DNA from 3 places in the Sporosarcina koreensis genome. Region 1 is predicted to be linked to each of the others. Evidence: predicted binding sites of a transcription regulator. Region 1 holds the regulator's gene; each other region holds the start of a gene.

Region 1 (2,268 bases):
CAGACGAAGGGACGGAGGCGAATGTCAGCCCGGTATTTGACGAAAACGGCCATATGTTTTATTTCACCGACTTTACGAGTCCGAAAGAAGAGGTCGACTCGATGCTCGGCTATGCGTTGACAGACGGACGCACGGGCGAGGCGACTTATTATACTGGTAATCTTGAAGAATCGTATATGGATTCACAAGGGGCCCTTCAAATTATCGAGAAGAAATTCATTGAGAAGAAATGGTCCGGGGAAATGCCGGTGCTCTACAACTTTTATGGCGAAGCGAGCTGGTTGACGCCGGTTCTCGACTCGAACGGCTTCCTGCAAAACTACTTCATCGTCTCAGCGGCGAACCCGGAAATCTCCGTGTATGCCACTTCACCGAATGAAGCACTGAGACTTTATAAAACAGCCTTGCAGCGCGGCGGAAGCACAGTCGACGGCAGCTCCAACGCTGAGGAAGGTAAGGCGGCAGTCAACGTCGTCCGGGTCTATAAAGAACGCGCCGGCGACTTCACAATCGTTTCCATCCTTGCCGACGATGGGCGAAACTATATCGTCTCAACCGAAGCCGTCCCGCTGGCGATCTACATCCAAGAAGGCGACCACCTCGTCCTCACCTATTACGAAACCGGTGAACTCTTCCTGCCGGTCAAGGAACTGAAGAACGCTACAATTGAATAAAATAAAGGCAGCCCCCGGAATTTCAGGGGATGCCTTTTATGCGTTTTTGGAAGCAAATCATTTTCCTGAAATTTTACCCACTGTCCCAGTTGATTGGAGTGCAGAGCGGCGACTCCAGCGGGAACGGCTTTTGCGAGTAAAAGCGCAGCGTTACGAGCAGGAAGTAGTAGTAGCTGCCTTAATTTCTGCAAAGTGCGCAGAAATACGGCAAATCGAACCCTACGCTGTTCGATTGGAAAGCGTCCGCTCGGAACAGAAATCAACATTTACAAGCAATTTTAATTATAAGAGTTTATTCAAAAGCACAGACTGCCCGAAGGCGAAGAAAGGTGACTGTTAATCTGCATATAAATTGCACGCTAGATGTATTTTCATGTACAATTAAGTCAAAGATAGTCAAAGTCAATGGCTTAACACCCGAAGAAAAGAGGTGACATCATGCGAAACATTTCCGACATTATTGAAGGGTATTTAAAGGCGATTATCGAAAAAGAAGATAGCGGGACCGTGGAAATTAAACGAAGCGAAGTGGCCGAGAAATTTCAATGCGTCCCTTCGCAAATCAACTATGTCATCAACACACGCTTCACCGTCGAACGAGGCTATGCAGTCGAATCGAAACGAGGAGGCGGAGGATACATCCGGATTTATCGCGTCCAGACAAATTCGCATAAAGAATTGATCGAACATATTTTAGAAGGAATCCAACAAGGCGCAACCTATACGATGGCCGAGGGGATCATTTACAGGCTGTTAAAAGAAGAAGTCGTTTCGGAAAGGGAGGGGAGGATCATCCTCGCAGCAGTGGACCGGACGACATTGCATTATCCATTGCCGGAACGCGACATGATCCGGGCACGGATTTTGCAGGCGATGCTTCAGACGCTTATTTACAAGCAGCTTGACTAGAATTTGACGAATACGAGGTGCACACTATGCTATGCGACAATTGCAAAGAACGGCCGGCTTCCGTGATTTTCACCCAGGAAGGCATGGGCGGATCTACGGAACGCCATCTATGTGAGAAATGCGCGTTCCAAACACAAATGTTTCATTTCGATCCAAACCAGGAACCGTTGTCGATCCAACAATTCCTTTCCCATTGGTTCGGCGGAAGCGAATCGGTACAGCCTTTTCAGCAGTCAAGGGACAGCATGCCGGAAGGACCGACTTGCCCGGACTGCCAATTGACGTTCAGGAAATTCCTGGACATTGGTAAATTCGGATGCCCGACATGCTATGACACGTTCAGAGAGCAACTGCCGCGCGTTTTCAGCAAGCTTCATAACGGACATACGACGCATGTCGGAAAAATACCTGAATCCTTTAATGAGCGGTTCGCTTTGAAGAAGAAAATCGAGGAAATCCGGTTGAGCATGCAAGATGCGATCATGGCGGAGCGTTTTGAAGATGCCGCCACATTGAGGGATGAAGCGAAGGCGCTGAAAGAGCGTTTGGCAGAGTGCGGCAATGGAGGTGATGGCAGCGATGTCGATCAATAAATTCATGAAAGGCGCCGTCACAGGTTGGATGACGTCGCATGGGGAGCATTCGGATATCGTCATGTCGACAAGGATCCGCTTGGCCCGGAATC
Region 2 (2,268 bases), on a different contig from region 1:
TTCATAGAGAGATGCTTCGCCTTGTTCGGCTTCTTCTAGTTGTTGACGTAATTGCATTTCCTCTTGGCGCAACGTTGCCGCCTTTTCATAGTCTTCCATTTCCGCAGCTTGTTCTTTTTGCTGGACGACTTCTTCTAGCCGGTTTCCGATTTTCTCCGCATCCGCAGAAGAATGCTTCAGATTCAAGCGCGCCCCCACTTCATCCATCAGATCGATTGCCTTGTCCGGCAAGAACCGGTCTTGGATATAGCGTTGGGATAATGTGACGAATGCACGAATCGCTTCGTCAGAATAGCGCACTTCATGGAACGCTTCATAACGGTCTTTAATGCCGTTCAAGATTGTGATTGCATCTTCCGCAGAAGGCTCTTTCACAATGATCGGCTGGAATCGACGTTCGAGTGCGGCGTCTTTTTCAATTTGACGGTACTCTTTCAACGTCGTCGCCCCGATGAGCTGCATGCTTCCGCGCGCCAATGCCGGTTTTAAGATATTCCCCGCATCCATTTTGGAGCCTTCCGCTGAACCTGCGCCGACGAGAAGATGAATTTCATCGATGAAAACAATGATGTCTTCGCGGTTTTCAATCTCCTCGATCAATTGCTTCATCCGCTCTTCAAATTGACCGCGGATTCCGGTGTTCGTAACAAGTGAAGCTACGTCCAACACGTAAACTTGTTTATTCAACAGTTTTGACGGGACATCGCCTTCATGGATTTTCACTGCGAGCCCTTCTGCAATCGCCGTTTTACCGACACCCGGTTCCCCGATAAGCACCGGGTTATTTTTGTTTCGTCTATTTAATGTCTCAATGACGCGTTTAACTTCTTGGTCGCGGCCAATGACCGGGTCAATCCGACCTTCCTTGGCGTCATTCGAAATATTTTTACCAAGTTGGTCTAACAAGCCGTTTCCTTGATGTTCATCGGCTTCTCTCACTTGTGTATGTGCTTGCGGATTGCCGTTCGCTTGGAAAAACTGATTGGCATCATTGCCGAAGGACGGCATCTTCATTTGTCCTTGAACTGCTTGGAAACATGTATGACATAAATTGATCTGCATACGTTGCTGATTCATTTGAAGGCGAAAGCTCATTGTCGCTTCGTTTTTACCACAATGTTGACATTTCATAAGCCATTTCCTCCTTATATCATTCATTTCATTTATATGGTCTGACATTGACTATCTTTGACTTATATTTATATTATACATTGACCTTTTTTGACTTTCAAGGTTTTTGCTTGATGAACCCAAACTTAAAACGGCACATCATTTTAACGAAATAAATACGTTAAAAGATGCACCGTCTTGATTTTATAATTTATTCGCAGCTAATTCTTTTATCATTAAAACATGTGGAATGCAGTCTTCCATGAATATGGGTGATGCGGTCTCATAGCCAAGTTTGTGATAAAAACCTTCTGCATGTGTTTGTCCATGTAATTTAACCCGGGATTGCCCCTTTTCTTCTGCAATTTCTTCTAATGCTTTTATAATAACCTTTCCAAGACCAAACTTCCGGTATGGCTTTAAGATACAGATTCTCTCCAATTTGCCAAAATCATCAACCCATCTAACCCGTCCAGTCCCGACAGGCAGTTCATGATAATAAACTAAAATGTGCTCACAAGGAGCATCAAGTGTATCAAATTCATCAAACTCATCTTCTAACGGGACGCCTTGTTCTTCAACGAACACTTCTTTTCTGATGGAAAAGGCTGTTTCTAATTCATTCTCCGATGTTATTCTTTTAGCTTCCACTGTTCTTCAGTCCCCTTTTTTATGATCATGGCTTCTAAATGCTCGTATACAAATTAATCATAGTATCTTTGCTTGTTTCAACATGAAAGCGCGCAATATTTCCGCCCCTTCCATCAGCTGCTCCATGGATGTATACTCAGCCGGATTATGGCTGATGCCGTCTTTTGACGGGACGAAAATCATGCCAGTCGGACAGAGTGACGCCATATTCATCGAGTCATGCCCTGCCCCGCTTGGCATTTCGAGCCAAGCTACTCCTTTTTCTTCACAGATGGCTTTTAATTCGGCCACGATTGTGCTGTCCATCTGAACAGGTTCCTCATCTGAAGTCTTGTCCATCCATATATTTAATTCCCGTGCTTTTGCCACATCGTTTACTGCTGTTTCGAGTGCATCCGCTACCCGCTGGCGTGACTCCCGGTTCGTCCCTCGAATATCAACGTACAGGTCCGCTGCACCCGGCACTATATTCATCGCGCCTGGTTCTATGGAAAAGACACCTACTGT
Region 3 (2,268 bases), on a different contig from region 1:
AAATTTGTTGTAGCTCGGCACCAACATGACGCCAAGGATGACTAGAATGACCACAATAATAGCGATGGGTCCTAATATTTTTTTCATCTTTTCACACTCCATTCGATATATTTGCAATACCCAACCGTCATCACATCTGAAACACTTGGGCAGGTATACATTATTTATCGTATGTCCCTCGAAAAGGTTTCAAACCTCGCGGAAATAAATCGAGTTTAAGGGGTCGAAGAATGGAACTTGGCGATGAATGAGAACTTTTAAGGCGAGAATTTGAACTCTCCATTGATTAACGAGAAATCCTAGCGCGTGAATGAGAACTCTCCAGTGATGAATGAGAACTCAGAGCGCGTGAATGAGAACTCTTCGTCGATCAACGAGAACTCCACGTATGTGAACGAGAACTTTGAGGAATTAATGGACCCTTGTACAAAAGAATGGGCCCTGACGGCGAAAGAATGGGCCCTTGTACAAAAGAATGGACCCAGAACCCGTAAGAATGGACCTTGAGACGTAAAGAATGGACCCTGGCCGCAAACTAGGAACACTACGTCAATAACCGTACGCATCAAACGTCCCAAAATGACCATATATCTCGGGAAATGATCGATAACCCGCAAAGTGCACAAAAAAACCGACCCGGTTCGCCCGGGTCGGCCATCAATCATTTATTATTTCTTTGCGTCAAGTTCTTTCATATCGCTGCGTGTGATGATGTGGTCGATCAAACCATATTCCTTCGCGCGTTCAGCAGTCATGAAGTTATCGCGGTCTGTGTCTTTCGCGATTACGTCAATCGGCTGGCCTGTGCGCTCGGAAAGGATTGTGTTCAATTTTTCGCGTAGAAAGAGGATGCGTTTTGCTGCGATTTCGATTTCGGTCGCTTGCCCTTGCGCTCCGCCAAGTGGTTGGTGGATCATCACTTCTGCGTTAGGAAGCGCATAGCGTTTCCCTTCAGTTCCTGCTGTCAAAAGGAAAGCTCCCATTGAAGCGGCCATGCCGATACAGATTGTTTGGATGTCCGGCTTGATGAATTGCATTGTATCGTAAATCGCCATGCCCGCTGTGATGCTGCCTCCCGGGCTATTGATGTAGATCGATACATCTTTCTCTGGATCTTCCGCTTCAAGGAATAGCAATTGTGCGACAATCGAGTTTGCGACGTTGTCGTCGATTGCGCTGCCCAGCATGATGATCCGGTCTTTCAATAAACGGGAGTAGATATCATAAGCACGTTCTCCCCGGTTCGTTTGCTCAATAACTGTAGGTATTAGATTCATGTTCATTTCCTCCTTATGAATGGGTCAGGATTTTCGTTCTGCTGAAACCAGTTGTTTCAACTGTACGTCTATCATACATATTATGGTCAATAAAGGTCAAATATAACGCTTTTAATTTAGGTATTGCAATCATACCACTTTCTTTGTATAATTAATCTTGTCTGTTGCTGATAGCAATAAACGTTTGCCCTCGTGGTGCAATGGATAGCACGCAAGATTCCGGTTCTTGAAATGTGGGTTCGACTCCTGCCGAGGGCGTAAATGAGTTTGTAAAGAAGCCTGTAAACATGAATTTCATGTTTACGGCTTTTTTTATTTTTCAGCCGTTTCCTATTCTATGTAGTGAAACGGCTGTTATGTTTATTAATTTTCCTTCTCAACAAGTGTGGAGAGCGTATCGATTGCTTGGTCTTCGTCGACGCCTTCCGCGATCAACGTCACTTCGGCACCTCGGGCAATTGCCAAGCTCATGACACCCATGATGCTTTTCGCGTTCACTTGACGCTCATCTCTTTTCAGAAAGACATCTGATGTGAACCGATTAGCTTCTTGCACGAAAAGTGCAGCTTGTCGTGCTTGTAATCCTGTCTTCATTTTCACTTCAACCGTTTTTTCCGCCATACTATTCGACTCCTTTCCAACCTTATTGGCTTGCAATTCCTCCTGCGCGGAGATTTTCTGCGATTTCTTCAATCTTCCGAAGACGATGATTCACTCCGGATTTGCTTACCGTGCCGCCGCTCACCATTTCACCAAGTTCCTTCAACGTGACGTCCTGGTTTTCGATGCGCAGCTGCGCGATCTCCTGTAAACGATCGGGCAATTGATCCAATCCGATTGTGCTCTGGATGAATTTGATATTTTCAACTTGCCGTTGTGCCGCCCCGATTGTTTTATTCAGGTTAGCGGTTTCACAATTGACAAGGCGATTCACGCTATTCCGCATATCCCTGAGGATCCGGACATCTTCGAATTTCATCAAAGATACGTG

What was found. Region 1 encodes CtsR, which represses protease genes until heat stress. Its sites were predicted from a motif close to ATGGTCAATAAAGGTCAAACA; they were not measured.
Region 2: ACFPTP_RS05505 (ATP-dependent Clp protease ATP-binding subunit) is a predicted target of CtsR. The motif match lies at 1,209-1,229, and genes of this name have one in related genera.
Region 3: clpP (ATP-dependent Clp endopeptidase proteolytic subunit ClpP) is a predicted target of CtsR. The motif match lies at 1,360-1,380, and genes of this name have one in related genera.

The regions. Positions count from the first base shown of each region.
Region 1 covers NZ_JBHSNP010000002.1:282,350-284,617, forward strand. Annotated here, with positions in the region: gene ACFPTP_RS01380 (hypothetical protein) at 1-674, shown strand, start outside; gene ACFPTP_RS01385 (hypothetical protein) at 667-1,014, shown strand; gene ACFPTP_RS01390 (CtsR family transcriptional regulator) at 1,113-1,583, shown strand; gene ACFPTP_RS01395 (nucleotide excision repair protein) at 1,610-2,176, shown strand; gene ACFPTP_RS01400 (protein arginine kinase) at 2,163-2,268, shown strand, end outside.
Region 2 covers NZ_JBHSNP010000010.1:75,133-77,400, reverse strand. Annotated here, with positions in the region: gene ACFPTP_RS05505 (ATP-dependent Clp protease ATP-binding subunit) at 1-1,131, opposite strand, end outside; gene ACFPTP_RS05500 (GNAT family N-acetyltransferase) at 1,315-1,761, opposite strand; gene ACFPTP_RS05495 (Zn-dependent hydrolase) at 1,819-2,268, opposite strand, start outside.
Region 3 covers NZ_JBHSNP010000009.1:66,451-68,718, reverse strand. Annotated here, with positions in the region: gene ACFPTP_RS04255 (LemA family protein) at 1-87, opposite strand, end outside; gene clpP (ATP-dependent Clp endopeptidase proteolytic subunit ClpP) at 669-1,283, opposite strand; tRNA gene ACFPTP_RS04245 (tRNA-Arg) at 1,464-1,535, shown strand; gene ACFPTP_RS04240 (HPr family phosphocarrier protein) at 1,641-1,898, opposite strand; gene whiA (DNA-binding protein WhiA) at 1,921-2,268, opposite strand, start outside.